One region of the Nonomuraea sp. NPDC051191 genome, then DNA from elsewhere that is predicted to be linked to it. Evidence: predicted binding sites of a transcription regulator. Region 1 holds the regulator's gene; the other holds the start of a gene.
What was found. The regulator HrcA, encoded in region 1, represses chaperone genes, less so after heat shock. The targets are predictions, from matches to a motif close to TTGGCACTCTCNNNNNGAGAGTGCCAA.
Positions count from the first base shown of each region.

Region 2: a site for HrcA is predicted at 4,412-4,438, ahead of groES (co-chaperone GroES). Genes of this name have one in related genera too.

Region 1 is NZ_JBITEZ010000016.1:203,754-211,078, reverse strand. Features, by position in the region: gene hemW (radical SAM family heme chaperone HemW) at 1-213, shown strand, start outside; gene ACIA8R_RS40225 (DUF4870 domain-containing protein) at 206-808, opposite strand; gene ACIA8R_RS40220 (DUF3097 domain-containing protein) at 805-1,614, opposite strand; gene ACIA8R_RS40215 (hypothetical protein) at 1,632-2,393, opposite strand; gene hrcA (heat-inducible transcriptional repressor HrcA) at 2,550-3,563, shown strand; gene dnaJ (molecular chaperone DnaJ) at 3,575-4,717, shown strand; gene ACIA8R_RS40200 (16S rRNA (uracil(1498)-N(3))-methyltransferase) at 4,727-5,452, shown strand; gene ACIA8R_RS40195 (hypothetical protein) at 5,462-6,100, opposite strand; gene ACIA8R_RS40190 (SigE family RNA polymerase sigma factor) at 6,097-6,576, opposite strand; gene ACIA8R_RS40185 (histidine triad nucleotide-binding protein) at 6,889-7,233, shown strand; gene ACIA8R_RS40180 (PhoH family protein) at 7,324-7,325, shown strand, end outside.
Region 2 is NZ_JBITEZ010000027.1:52,742-60,066, forward strand. Features, by position in the region: gene ACIA8R_RS48495 (hypothetical protein) at 1-1,480, opposite strand, end outside; gene ACIA8R_RS48500 (methyltransferase domain-containing protein) at 1,676-2,857, opposite strand; gene ACIA8R_RS48505 (MarR family transcriptional regulator) at 2,900-3,394, opposite strand; gene ACIA8R_RS48510 (NAD-dependent epimerase/dehydratase family protein) at 3,499-4,353, shown strand; gene groES (co-chaperone GroES) at 4,525-4,839, shown strand; gene groL (chaperonin GroEL) at 4,909-6,528, shown strand; gene ACIA8R_RS48525 (sigma-70 family RNA polymerase sigma factor) at 7,207-7,325, shown strand, end outside.

The DNA of each region.
Region 1 (7,325 bases):
ACCGACGCCGACCGGGCCGCCGAGCGCCTGATGCTGGAGTTGCGGCTGATCTCGGGCTATCCGCTCGCCGAGGTGGCCCCCGGGGCGCGCACGTCCGTGGCGAGCGCGCTGGCGCGCGGGCTGCTGGAGCCCGAGCCGTTCAGGGCGGGCCGGATGGTGCTCACCCTCAAGGGGAGGCTGCTGGCCGACGCCCTGATCACCGAGCTCATGTGATGAGGCGGATGGCGAACGGGTAGCGGTAGTTCTCGCCCCGGTTGGTGGCGACGGCCGCCTGGATGTGGAAGATCAGCGACACGATCCACACGATCGGGAACAGCAGCAGGCCGACCAGCACGACCGTCAGCACGCCCGCGATCAGATAGCCGATGAACATCGTGATCTGGAAGTTCAGCGCCTCGGCCGCCTGGTCCCTGACGTAGGGGGACTCGTCCTTCTTCATCAGGTAGATGATCAGCGGGCCGACCCACGAGACCAGCAGGCCCAGCAGGTGGGCGAGCATGGCCATCGTGGTGTCGTCGCTGCCGCGGCGCGGGCCGAACCGGCCGGGCACGTACGGCCCGGCGGGCCGGCCGTAGCCCTGCTGGGCGCCGTAGCCGGGGGGCTGGCCGTAGCCGGGCGGCGGGGGCACGTAGCGGGGCGGCGTCGGCATGGGGCCGGGCTGCGGGCCGCTCTGGCCGGGCGGCTGCCGCCCGTAGTCGGGCTGGGAGCCCGGCTGCTGGCCGTAGCCGAGCCGGGGGCCCTGGTCGCGGGGTACGTCCGAGGGCGGGACGTCCGGGGAGTCGTCGGCGGGCGGCGGATCCTGGGTCATGATGCCTCCGTAACGAAGTCGATCAGTTCCTCGACCCGGCCGAGCAGCTCCGGCTCCAGGTCGGCGAAGGACGAGACGGCGCCCAGAATGCGCCGCCAGGCGTCCGCTGGCTCCATGCGCCAGCCCAGCGCGGCGAGCACGCCCTCCTTCCACGGCACCCCGCGCGGCACGTCGGGCCAGCCGGGGATGCGCAACACGGACGGCTTGACCGCCTGCCAGATGTCGATGAACGGATGGCCCACGACGAGCACGTGCGGCGAGGTGACCCGGGCCGCGATCCGGCTCTCCTTCGACCCCGGCACCAGGTGGTCGACCAGCACGCCCAGCCTGCGGCCCGGCTCGGGGGCGAACTCGGCCACGATGGCGGGCAGGTCGTCCACGCCCTCCAGGTACTCCACCACGACCCCTTCGACGCGCAGGTCGTGGCCCCAGATCTTCTCCACGAGCGCGGCGTCGTGCACGCCCTCGACGTAGATCCGGCTCTCCTTGGCGACCCGGGCCCGCAGCCCCTCCACGGCGATGGACCCGGACGCGCTGCGCCTGGGCCCGGCCGGGGCCGCGGCCACCGGGCGCACCAGCGTCACGGGCCTGCCCTCCAGGAGGAAGGCGGCCGGCGCCAGCGGGAACAGGCGGCGCTTGCCGAACCGGTCCTCAAGGGTGACGGCCTCCTTGTCGCAGGCCACCACGGCGCCGCAGAAGCCGCTGTCGGCGTCCTCCACGACCAGGTCGAGTTCGGCCGGCACCTTCGGGATCTTGCCCTTGCCCGGCCGCCGCCAATTGCCCGCCAGCACATCACCCTCGTACACACGGGGACCGTAGCAAATCACCCGCTGACCGCAAGGCGCTTACGCGCGCCGCTGCGCCGTACGAGGATGACGATCGTGCCGATGATGCCGATGAGCAGGCCGGCGCCGGGGATCAGGAACAGCGCGGCCACGCCGCCGAACACGCCGCCCGCGGCCGAGAGCACGTCACGGCCCACGCCGAAGCGGGCCGACGACTCCTCCTGCGTGGCGCAGGTCAGCTGGTAGTCGCCCTTGGCGGGGGCGTTGACGGCGAGGATCTCCTGCCAGGTCTTCCCGCCGGCGGTGAGCGTCTGGGTGCCGGAGACCTTGACGAGCCTGGCCTGGGCCGGGCCGCCGGAGATCTCGCACTGGTAGTTGACCCGCGTGTCGGTGGCGATGTACACGGCCGGGCGCTGGGCGGGGTCGATCGCCACCTTCACGCTTTCGCCCGACGCGAACGTGGTCGTCGGGGCCATGTCGGTCACGCTGCTCAGCACGCCGCCGGCGAACACGACCACGCCGACGACGCCCAGCACCACGGCCACGGCCCACACGACCGCGATCCACCACAGGCGTGGCTTGATCGCCTTGCCGTCGATCCTGGCCGGGAACTGGGGCTGCTGGCCGTACTGGTTGTACTGGCCGTACTGGGGCGGGGGGCCGAACTGGGGCTGCTGCTGCTGGTAAGGGGGCTGGCCGTACTGCGGGGGCTGGGGCTGGGCGTACTGGGGCTGCTGACCGTAGTAGGGACCCTGCCCCTGGGGCGGTCCGTACTGCGGGGGCTGGGAATTGTCGGTCATGCGGCAAGTGTGAGGCCTGTCGCTTGTAAGTCGCTAGCAACAGGATGGGACCCGGTGTTATCGCACCTTGTGGGCGAGAGCCGTACACTTGGCACTCGGGAACACGGAGTGCTAGACCTGTCGTTTCCCTGTAAGGCACAGGCAGGAGGTGAGCACGTGCTCGACGATCGGAAGCTGGCGGTGCTCCGCGCCATTGTCGAAGACTACGTGTCCACCAACGAACCGGTGGGCTCAAAGGCGCTGGCCGAGCGCCACAACCTGAAGGTCTCCCCGGCAACGGTCAGGAACGACATGGCCGCTCTGGAGGAGGACGGCTACATCACCCAGCCGCACACCAGCGCGGGCCGCGTGCCGACGGACAAGGGCTACCGCCTGTTCGTCGACCGGCTGTCGCAGGTCAAACCCCTGTCGGGGGCCGAGCGGCGGGCGATCGAGACCTTCCTCGCCGGCGCGGTCGACCTCGACGACGTGGTCTTCCGCACCGTGCGGCTGCTCGCGCAGCTCACCAGGCAGGTCGCGGTCGTGCAGTACCCGACGCTGACCCGTTCCACGGTCAGGCACGTCGAGCTGGTCCCGCTCAACGACCGGCGGGTCATGCTCGTGCTGATCACCAACACCGGGCGCGTGGAGCAGCGCGTGATCGAGCTGCCCGAGGTGGTGGAGGACGACCGCATCGCCCACCTGCGCGCGGTGCTCAACTCCTGCCTCGACGGCTGCGGGCTGAGCAACGTCCCCGAGCTGGTCGCCGACCTGCCCGAGCGGCTCCCCGCCGAGGACCGGCCCGCCGTGGCCACGATCCTGTCGGTGCTGCTCGAAACCCTCGTCGAACGCCACGACGAGAAGATCGTGTTCGCCGGCGCGGCCAATCTCGCGGGCGCCGACTTCGCCACCGGCCTGCGCGACGTGCTGGAGGCGCTGGAGGAGCAGGTCGTGCTCATGCGGTTGCTCGGCGAGACATCCACAGACACCCCGTCCGCGCTCACCGTGCGCATCGGCTCGGAAAACCCCTACCTTCGCGGCACGTCCATCGTCGCAACCGGATACGGTTCTGGCGACAACCAACTGGCCCGGCTCGGCGTGCTGGGTCCCACGAGGATGGACTACCCCGTGACGATGGGCGCCGTACGCGCGGTGGCACGCTACGTCAGCCAGATCCTGGCTGCATCTTAAGAGGTCGATAAGTGGCAAACAGCGACTACTACGCCACCCTCGGGGTGCGCCGTGACGCCAGTCAGGACGAGATCAAGAAGGCATACCGCCGCCTCGCCCGCGAGCTGCACCCCGACGTGAACCCCGACCCTGAGACCCAGGAGCGGTTCAAGGAGATCACGCAGGCCTACGAGGTGCTGTCCGACCCGAACAAGCGCCAGATGTACGACCTGGGCGGCGACCCCTTCGGCGGCGGCGCGGGTGCGGGCGCGGGCGCCGGCGGCTTCGGGGCGGGTTTCCCCTTCAGCGACATCATGGACGCCTTCTTCGGCACCGCCGGCGGCACCCGCGGGCCGCGCTCGCGCGCCAGGAGGGGCCGCAACGCCACCATCCGGGTCGAGCTCGACCTGCGCGAGACCGCGTTCGGCACCACCCGCGAGCTGGTCGTGGACACCGCCGTGCTGTGCGAGGTGTGCCACGGCGCCGGCGCCGCCCCCGGAACCCACCCCGACGCCTGTGACATGTGCAACGGGCGCGGCGAGATCTCCCAGGTCACCCGCTCGTTCCTGGGCCAGGTCATGACCTCGCGGCCGTGCCCCCAGTGCGGCGGTTTCGGCAGCATCATCCGCCACCCCTGCCAGGAGTGCTCGGGCGACGGCCGGGTGCGCACCCGCCGCACGATCAAGGTCCGCATCCCCGCGGGCGTCGAGGACGGCACCCACATCCAGCTCGCCGGCGAGGGCGAGGTCGGCCCCGGCGGTGGCCCGCCCGGAGACCTCTTCCTGGAGATCGTCGAGCGCCCCCACGAGATCTTCGAGCGGCGCGGCGACGACCTCCACTGCACGGTCCAGATCCCGATGACGGCCGCCGCGCTCGGCACGATCCTCGCCGTGGAGACGCTCGACGGCTCCGAGGAGATCGACGTGCGCCCCGGCACCCAGTCCGGCCAGGTCATCACCATGTACGGGCGCGGCGTGCAGCGGCTCAACGAGTCCGGCAGGGGCGACCTGCTCATCCACGTCAACGTCGAGACCCCGATGCGGCTCGACCAGCCGCAGGAGGACCTGCTGCGCGAGCTGTCCAGGCTGCGCGGCGAGGAGCGGCCGCCGGGGAAGTTCGCCCCGGGGCAGCAGGGTTTTTTCTCCCGCCTGCGTGACGCCTTCAACGGCAGGTGACGATCACCCGTGACCGTCCCCGTGTTCCTCGCCGAGGACCTCAACGGCTCCGAGCTGACGCTCGACGGCCCTGAGGGGCGGCACGCGGCCTCCGTGCGGCGTCTGCGCGCCGGTGAGCGGGTCGACCTGACCAACGGCGCGGGCGACGTCGCCGAGTGCGTGGTGCGCGAGGTGTTCAAGGACGCGCTCGCGCTCGACGTGCTCGCCCGCTACACCGTCGAGCCGCCCGCGCGGCGGCTGGTCGTCGTCCAGGGGCTGCCCAAGGGCGACAGGGGTGAGCTGGCCGTCGAGATGATGACCGAGGTGGGGGTCGACGTGATCGTGCCCTGGGCCGCCTCGCGCAGCATCACGCAGTGGAAGGGCGACAAAGTCGCCAAGGCGCTGGGCCGGTGGCGTTCCACGGCCCGCGAGGCGGGCAAGCAGGCGCGCCGGTTCCACCTGCCCGAGGTGGCCGAGCAGGCCTCCACCGCGCAGGTCGAAGGGCTGCTGGCCGACGCGGCGCTGGGGCTCGTGCTGCACGAGGAGGCCGTAGAGCCGCTGTCGCAGGTGGCGCTGCCGCCCGGCGGCGACATCGTGGTGGTCGTGGGGCCCGAGGGCGGGGTCTCGGAGGAGGAACTGCGCAGGTTCGTCGCGGCCAAGGCGGTGCCCGTGCTGCTCGGGCCCACCGTGCTGCGCACCTCCACGGCGGGGGTGGCGGCGGCGGCCGTGCTGCTCGCGCGTACCGGGCGCTGGTAGGCCCGCGGCTCAGGGAGTCGTGTGCGGCACGCCCACGAGCGGGCTGCTCAGGTCGCTCGGGGCGGCCGTCGGCAGGTCGTCCGGCGGGCACTCGTCGGCGGTGCACGTCGTCGGCGTGCCGATCGACTCCGGCGACTCCGGCGCCGTCGGTGTGGGCGTCGGCGTGATCTCGGGGCAGTCCTGCTCGCCCGCGGGGTCGCCGGTCGGGCAGGGCGTCGAGGACGGTGTCGGCGACGGCGAGGGCTGCCGGGTCGACCTGGCCGTCTCCGAGGGCCTGTGGGTCTCGCTGTGGCTCGGCGGCACGACCACGACGGGCGGCGGCTCGGCGCTGTGGCTGTCGCGCCTGGGCGGCGTGGAGAGCCTGGTCGAGGAGTTGCCGGGGGTGGTGGTCGAGTTGTCCACCGGCTCGATGGGCGCCTCGAAGATCTGGGAGCGCAGCCCGGGAACGACCATCACGATCGTCCCCGCCACCAGCACGGCGCTGATCGCCGCCGCGCCCGCACGCCACCAGAACAGGTTACGGACGCCGCGCCGCTCGATGCGGGCGCGGATGATCTGCAGTCCCTCCGGCGAGGGCACGACCGCGTCCGCCTCCGCGCGGAGCGCACGGCGCAGGACGTCGCCGTACTCGTCGGGGGGCTGGGTCATGACATCTTCTCCAGAACGGATCGCAATGCGGCCATGCCACGTGCGGTGTGGCTCTTGACCGCGCCCTTGCTGATTCCCATGGCATGGGCGATCTCAGCTTCGGACAGATCTCCGTAATAACGCAGAACCAGTGCTTCTCTCTGTCGGGTCGGCAGGGCGCGTAACGCCTCGATGACGGCGGAGCGTTCCAGCTCGCCGATCGCGCCGTTCTCGGCGCTCGGGGCGTCGGGCAGGCCCTTGGGTGCGTACTTCTCGACGACCGCGCGGTGACGCAGCACGGAACGGGACCGGTTGACGACAGACTGACGCAGGTAAGCGAGTGCCTTGTCGGGATCACGCAGTCTGCGCCAGGCGCCGTGAATGGCGACGAACGCGTCCTGCACGACTTCCTCGGCGGTTGCCATGTCACGCACCAGCAACACCGCGAGACGCACCAATGACCGGAAATGCGCGCTGTAGAGCGCGGTCACGGCCATGTCGGCATCCCACCCGACCGGCACCGCCCCCAACGACCTGTCGGCCAGAAGGGTTTCGGTGGTCACATCAGTGGGACGCGCGGCCTTCCCAGAGGGTTTACTCTCTTCCGGTTCTGAAGGTTTCCCCGGTTCCTTAGGGTGCATTACCCAGTCGTGTTCCTCGCCAGGTGGCGCTCGCCCGACCCTGAATCAACTTTTTTGCTCCGAAGTGTCGCACACTCACCCTAACTGCGCGGATCTTCCGGCGCACGACACCACGGATTACCGATTCGCAACGGACTGCCGAACGGTCGCTCTCGATAGAGTACTGCTGTGAGCGACTGTCTCTTCTGCAAAATCGTGGCCAAGGAAATTCCGGCCGACGTCGTCTACGAGAACGCCAGGGCGCTGGCGTTCCGCGACATCAATCCGCAGGCCCCGACCCACGTGCTGGTCATCCCGCGGGCGCATCACCCCGACGCGGCGTCGCTGGCCGCCGCCGACGACGGGCTCGCCGACGACGTGCTGAAGGCCGCCCATGCGGTCGCCGTCCAGGAGGGGGTGGCCGAGCGCGGTTACCGGGTCGTCTTCAACACCGGCCCCGGCGCCGGCCAGACCGTCTTCCACGTGCACGCCCATGTTCTCGGAGGGCGTGACCTCACGTGGCCGCCCGGCTGATATTGACGCGAGCAATCAGCCTGGTGCCGGATACGATGGGCGGAGAAGAACACCGAACAGACCGGGAGGCATCAGGCCGCTGGCCTGCCCAT
Region 2 (7,325 bases), on a different contig from region 1:
GATCGGCGCGGGCGGCCAGGCCGTTGAGGTGGGTGTCGAGGCCGTTGAACCGGCTGTCGAGGCCGCTGAACTGCCCGTCGAGGGTGTCGAAGCGGGTGATGAGGTGCTCCTCGGCCTCGACCAGCCGCTCGTCGATCGACTCCATCTGGTTGTCGAGCTTGTTGAAGCGGCCCTCGCTGCGGACGGCGGTCTCGGTGAGGCGCTGGTCGGTGCCCGAGGCGCGCTCGTCGAGCGAGCCCAGGCGGCCGTCGAGGGCGTCGAAGCGGTCGTCGTGGCGGACCAGGTGGCCGTCGATGGTGCCCAGGCGCTTGCCGAGGCCGCCGAGCTGGCCGTCGACCGAGGTGAGGCGCTTGTCGACGCCGCTGATGCGGCCGTCGACGCCGTCGAGCCTGGTGTCGATGTCGGCCAGGCACTCGTCGGCCGACTCCAGCCGCCCGTCGAACCCGGTGAGCCGGGTGTCCAGCCCCAGGAGCCGGCCCTCGACCCGGTCGAGCCGGGAGTCGACGCCGTCGAGCCGCCCGCTGAGCCGCAGCTCGCTCTCCCCGAGCTGGACGGCGAGGTGTCGGTCGGCCTCGTCGAGGCGGGCGGTGAGCCGCTGCTCGACGTCGGACAGCCGGCCCGTGAGCCGCTGGTCGGCCTCGTCGAGCTGGGCGGCCAGGCGTTCGTCGGCGCGGTCGAGCCGCTCGTTCAGGCGGTGGGTCAGGCGCTCGTCGGTCTCGTCGAGCCGGCCCGCCAGGCGCTTGTCGGCCTCGTCGAGGCGGGCGGCGATGTGCAGGTCGGTGTCGTCGAGCCGGCCGGTCAGCCGCTGCTCGGCCGCGTCGATCTTGACCGCCACCTGCTGCGACGTGGCCGCGACGCTCTCGGCCAGCTCGCCGACCACGCCCTCGACCCGTTCGGTACGGCCCGACAGGTCGGCCACCGACTTGTCGAGCCGGGTGAAGCGGCTGGCCGCTGCCTCCATGCTGGAGTTGAGCTGCGTCAGCTTGGCGGCGAAGTCGGTCATGCCCTGCGTGATGCCGTCGGTGGTGTCGAGCACCGTCTGCAGGCGTTTGAGCGCCTCGTCGACGGCCTCGCCCACGGTGCCCAGATCCGCCCACAGGCTCGGCAGCTCGGCCACCGGCGCGACCCGGGCGTCGACATGGCCGATCTTCTCCCCGACGGCGTCGACGTGGTCGCGCACGGCCTCGACGTGCTGGGCCAGGCCCTCCGCCCACATCGGCGGCTTGGCGGTGATGTCGTCGAGCCGCCCGCTGACCGATTCGAGGGTGCCGCTCAGACCGCCGAGCTCGCGTTCGCGCACCTCGCGCAGCAGCCACTCCATGCCTTCCAGCCGCTGGCGGATCTCGTCGAGCACGGCTCCCTGGGTGCGCTGCTCATAGACATGGTCCTGGGCGGCGCGCGCAAGGAGGTCTCGCATCCTCTCGGAGATGGCGGACTGGCCGCCTGCCTGCAGAAGGGTGGTGTGGTTGGAATGGTCCACCGAAAGGCTCCTTCGCTCGCCGACGGTCTGCCGCGCAGCGGTGGGATAGGTCCGGTTTGCAGATGAAAAGGCGAGTACGCGGGTTACCGCATAAGGGGGAGAACTCCCGCCCGTCCACCTTAGCCTTTCGATCAAGGTCCGGCAGGGCCACAGTGAAAGATCGTATTTAGCGGAAGAATGACCGCTTTGGTTTGTTCAGGCAGGTGAGATGGGGTTGCAGATGATAACCGAAGGCTTATCGAGAATGCGGGTCAGGATAATGACCACCGAGTTCTCGCCGGAAAGTCGGAGATCGGTTCGCAGGCGTTCGATGTCGACCGCCGACGCGCGTTTCTTGATGGTGACATTGCCGATCCGGCGTTCGCGCAGGGCCGCGCGGAGCTTTTTCAGTGAGAACGGCATGACCTCGTCCACCTCGTATCCGGCGGCCCAGGGGGTGTGTCTCGGCTCGTCGGCGGTGATGTAGGCGATCATGGGGTCGGCCAGGCGTCCGTCGATCATTTCGGCCACCTCGCCCACGAGGTGGGCCCGGATCGCGGCGCCGTCGGGCTCGTAGACGTAGCGGCCCATGGGGCCGACGGGGGCCTGCACGCCGGTGGCGGTCAGGGTGTGCCCGCCGGGGAGGAGGGTGGCGCGGCGGGCGAGGTCGGTGCCGTCGGCCGGACCGTCCTCTGGGCCGGTCCAGAGGGTGGCCTCCTTGACCTCGCCCTTCCAGGAGACCCATTCGGCCTCGGCGCCGTCGGGGATGAACTCGTACGGGATGCCGGGGGCGACCTTCAGGCAGGCCCGCGGGGCCCGCGCGACCAGGTCGAGCACGACCGGCCAGGGCGGCGAGTAGGCCATCGGGTCGAACGTCCGGCCCTTGCCGCTGCGGCGGGCCGGGTCGGCGAACAGCGCATCGTACTCCTCGGGCCGGACCTGCGCCGCGTCGCCCGCGCGCACCCGCACCCGGTCGGCCAGCCCGAGCGCGTCGGCGTTGGCCGTGGCCACGGCGACGGTCAGCGGGTCGAGGTCGACGGCGTCGACCTCGCAGCCGGCGCGGGCGAGCGCCAGGAGGTCGCCGCCGATCCCGCAGCAGGCGTCGATCACCCGGGCGCCGCCCATACGGCGGGCGCGGTGGTCGGCGACCTCCCGGCGGGTGGACTGTTCCAGGCCGTGCGGGGTGAAGTACATGACCGCGGCGTCCGCGCCGAACTTCGCCCTGGCGCGCTCGCGCAGCGCCGCCTGCGTGAGCGCGGCGGAGGTGAGCGCCGCGTCGTAGGTGCGGCGCAGCCTGGTCGCCGCCGCCACCGGATCAGTCCCGGTCAGCTCGGCGGCCTCGGCGAGCGCCCGCTGCCCGTGCGGGGTCAGCAGTTCGCCGAAGGCGTCGAGATCCATGTACGCACTCCGCTCTCGGGATCGCTCACAACTCGGGACGGCTCACAGGGTGGTGTCGCCCAGGGACACCAGGAGCGTGCGCAGCAGCCCGGCCAGGGCTCCGCGCTCCTCCTCCGACAGCCCGGCGAGCAGCCGCTCCTCGTTGGCGGCGTGCAGGACGAGCATCTCGTCGGCGACCCTCCTGCCCTCGTCGGTGAGGGCGACCAGCGTCATGCGGCGGTTGTGCGGCGCGGGCCAGCGGTGGACGAGGCCGCGCCGGACCAGGTGGTCCATCCGGTTGGTGAGCGCGCCGGGGCTGACCATGGCGGAGGAGGACAGGTCCTTCATGCACATGGCGTCGGCGCCGCTGCGCAGCAGCGTGGCCAGCATGTCGAACTCCCACGCCTCCAGGCCGTGCTCGGCGAGGAAGTCCTTCACGCCGCGCTCCAGCAGGCGCGAGGCCCGTGAGACCCGGCCGATCACGCCCATCGGGGACACGTCGACGTCGGGCCGTGTCCGTGCCCACTGTCCGAGTATCGCGTCGACCGCGTCATCCACGGGGATCACCCTACCAAAGCTTCGACGTTGAAATGTTCGGGGTCGTGCGGTAGTGTCCACGACGTCGAAATGTTCAACATGGAAATGTTCGAGGTAGGTTCATCATGAAGGTGCTGGTGCTGGGCGCGACAGGTTACATCGGCGGCGCTGTGGTCGAGCGGCTGGCCGATCAGGGGCACGAGGTGGCCGTCCTGGTGCGGCCCGCCGCCGACGGGTCCAGGCGGGTGCCGGGCGTGGCGGACGAGCGCTACGGGGACCTGGCCGACACTGCCGCGCTGGCCGCCGCGATCACCCCGGACATCGACGCGATCGTGGTCGCCGCCCAGCTCGGCGGCGACAAGGAGGCCGACCTCGCCTCGATCGGCGTGCTCGTCGCGTCGGGCCGGAAGGTCGTCTTCACCAGCGGCGTGTGGGTGCTGGGAGCCACCGCCGAGGGGCACGAGGACAGCCCGGCCGACCCGATTCCGCTCGTGGCGTACCGGCACGAGATCGAGCGGCTGGTCACCGACGGCGGCGGCTCGGTGATCCGGCCCGCCGTCGTCCACGGGCGCGGCGGGGGCATCCCCGCCCTGATGCGCGCGCAGGCCGCCGAGCGCGGCGCCGGCGTGTACGTCACCGCCGGCGGCGAGCCGCACACCTGGACGTTCGTGCACGTCGACGACCTGGCCGACCTCGTCGTCGCCGTCCTGGAGAGGGGCGGCGCCCGCGTCTACCACGGCATCAGCGAGGAGGCCGTGTCCGTCGCCGACGTGGCCGAGGCAGCGGCCCGGTCCGCGGGCGTCAAGCCGCAGGCCGAGCCCTGGCCGGTGGCCGAGGCGGCCCAGGTGCTGGGGGAAGGCTTCGCCGAGGCCCTGGCGCTCGGCCAGCGCGTCAGCGCGACACGCACGCGCGCCGAGCTCGGCTGGAACCCCTCCCGGCCCGGTGTCGTCGCCGATCTGGTGGAGGGCTCCTACGTCTGATCGCTCTGAGCAGACGCGTTCGTGTTGACTGTCAAGGCCCTCTTGCATATGTTTCCTGTTGGCACTCTCACCTTGAGAGTGCCAACGTGCGACGAGGCAGGTCTGACACCCGCGACGGCAGGCCCCGCTGGTCGCCTCTTCTAGATCATTCAAATCTGAAGGGGAGGTCCGATCGTGACGACCGCCACCAAGGTTCCCGTTAAGCCGCTCGGCGACCGCATTGTGGTTCAGCCGCTTGAGGCAGAGCAGACCACCGCTTCCGGTCTGGTCATCCCGGACACCGCCAAGGAGAAGCCGCAGGAGGGCAAGGTCCTCGCGGTGGGCCCCGGCAACTGGGATGAGGACGGCGACAAGCGCATTCCGCTCGACGTCTCCGAGGGCGACGTCGTCCTCTACAGCAAGTACGGCGGCACCGAGGTCAAGTACGGCGGCGAGGAGTACCTCGTGCTCTCCGCCCGCGACGTTCTCGCGATCATCGAGAAGTAGGCCGGTTGTGTCGAGCCCCGGGCGCTCTTGAGGGCCCGGGGCTTTCGACGCCAGGAGAGGACTTTCAGCATGGCGAAGATCCTGCAGTTCGACGAGGACGCCCGCCGCGCGCTTGAGCGCGGTGTCAACGCCCTCGCGGACGCCGTGAAGGTAACCCTCGGCCCGCGTGGCCGTAACGTCGTCATCGACAAGAAGTTCGGTGCGCCGACGATCACGAACGACGGTGTGACCATCGCTCGTGAGATCGAGCTGGAGGAGCGCTACGAGAACCTCGGCGCCCAGCTCGCCAAGGAAGTAGCCACCAAGACCAACGACATCGCGGGCGACGGCACCACCACCGCCACCGTGCTGGCCCAGGCCATGGTCCGCGAGGGCCTGCGCAACGTGGCCGCCGGCGCCTCGCCGCTGTCGCTCAAGCGTGGCATCGACAAGGCCGCCAAGGAGATCAGCGACCGGCTGCTGGCCAGCGCTCGCGAGGTGGGCGACAAGAAGGAGATCGCCAACGTCGCCACCATCTCCGCCCAGGACGCCAAGATCGGCGAGCTGATCGCCGAGGCGTTCGACAAGGTGGGCAAGGACGGTGTCCTCACCGTCGAAGAGTCCAACGCCATGGGCATGGAGCTCGAGTTCACCGAGGGCATGCAGTTCGACAAGGGCTACCTGTCGGCCTACATGGTGACCGACCCCGAGCGCATGGAGTCCGTCCTGGAGGACGCGTACATCCTGCTCACCCAGGGCAAGATCTCCTCCATCGCCGACTTCCTGCCGCTGCTGGAGAAGGTCGCCCAGACCAAGAAGCCGCTGCTCGTGGTCGCCGAGGACGTCGAGGGCGAGGCCCTGGCCGTCCTGGTCACCAACAAGATCCGCGGCACCTTCACCTCCGTGGCCGTCAAGGCCCCGGGCTTCGGTGACCGCCGCAAGGCGATGCTCCAGGACATGGCCATCCTCACCGGCGGCCAGGTCGTCAGCGAGGAGGTCGGCCTCAAGCTCGAGCACGTCGGCCTCGAGGTGCTCGGCACGGCCCGCCGCGTCGTCGTCACCAAGGACGCCACGACCATCGTCGACGGCGCCGGTGACCAGCAGGCGATCGAGGACCGCGTCAAGGAGATCAAGATTGCCATCGAGCAGTCCGACTCCGACTGGGACCGCGAGAAGCTGCAGGAGCGCCTGGCCAAGCTCGCCGGCGGTGTGTGCGTGCTGCGCGTCGGCGCCGCCACCGAGGTGGAGCTGAAGGAGAAGAAGCACCGTCTTGAGGACGCGATCTCCGCGACCCGCGCCGCGATCGAGGAGGGCATCGTCTCCGGCGGTGGCTCGGCCCTCATCCACGTGGGCAAGGAGCTCGACGACCTCGGCCTGACGGGCGACGAGGCCACCGGTGTCGGCGTCGTGCGCCGCGCGCTGGTCGAGCCGGCCCGCTGGATCGCCGAGAACGCCGGCCTCGAGGGCTACGTGGTGACCCACAAGGTCGCCGAGCTGCCCGCCGGCCAGGGCCTCAACGCCGCCACCGGCGAGTACGTCGACCTGGTCGCCCAGGGCGTCATCGACCCCGTCAAGGTGACGCGGTCCGCGGTGCAGAACGCGGCTTCGATCGCGGGCATGCTCCTGACGACCGAGGCGCTCGTGGTGGACAAGCCCGAGGACGAGGCTCCGGCCGCCGGCCAGGGCCACGGCCACGGCCACGGTCACTGACCCGCCTGGTTCCCCCGCGCCTGTACGGCCCGCACCGGTTCCCTCCGGTGCGGGCCGTCGGCGTTCCCGGCCCCCTCTGATTCCTCCGAACGCGGGCCGTCGGCTTCCCGGCCGTTCCGGCTGCTCCGGACGTGGGTCGTCACGCGGGTTGTCGGCCTTCCCGGCTCAGCCCCCGACCTCTCCGGGTGCGGGCTCTCGGCTTCCCTGGGCCCATCCCGCCCCCCCGGTGTGGTCTCAGGCCGCCTTCACCTCGTGTCGGCTTCTCTCGAGTTGTCGCGACCGCTCAGATGCGGTCCTGGCGCGCCGAGCCCTCTGGTGCGGGGTGCCGGCCCTTCCAGCCTGTCGCGGTCCTTCCGGTGTGGGCTGTCGGTGGCTTTCGGGCGCGCCCCGAGGGGTGGGAGGCGTTCGGGTGGGGCCGGAAATACGGTTGGGGCTCCTGGTGGCTGAGGGCATGCGGTGAGAAAAAGTGAGGGAAGAGGTGGATTATGGGAGTAAACCGGGAGTGGAGGTTAAGCGTCGGGGGCTGGCAATTGTCGTGCATTTCGGGTTATCAGGTGAAATATTATGTCAGCTCTTAAGGCTTAGTGTGGTCATTCGATTACTGGTAGTTATCGCCGCTTCAATGTGACCAATCCGTAGCCGTTCGCCATGGGGACAGGCCGGATCAGTGCGGGCATCATGCCTATCGTGAGCGAGGGAAGCGTCGCCGACGCCAAAATTGGGGTAAGGCTCGCGTCGAGACTTCCGGCACGAACGGATGACTCCGACCTAAGGGAACTGACGAGCCTCGCCGTGCA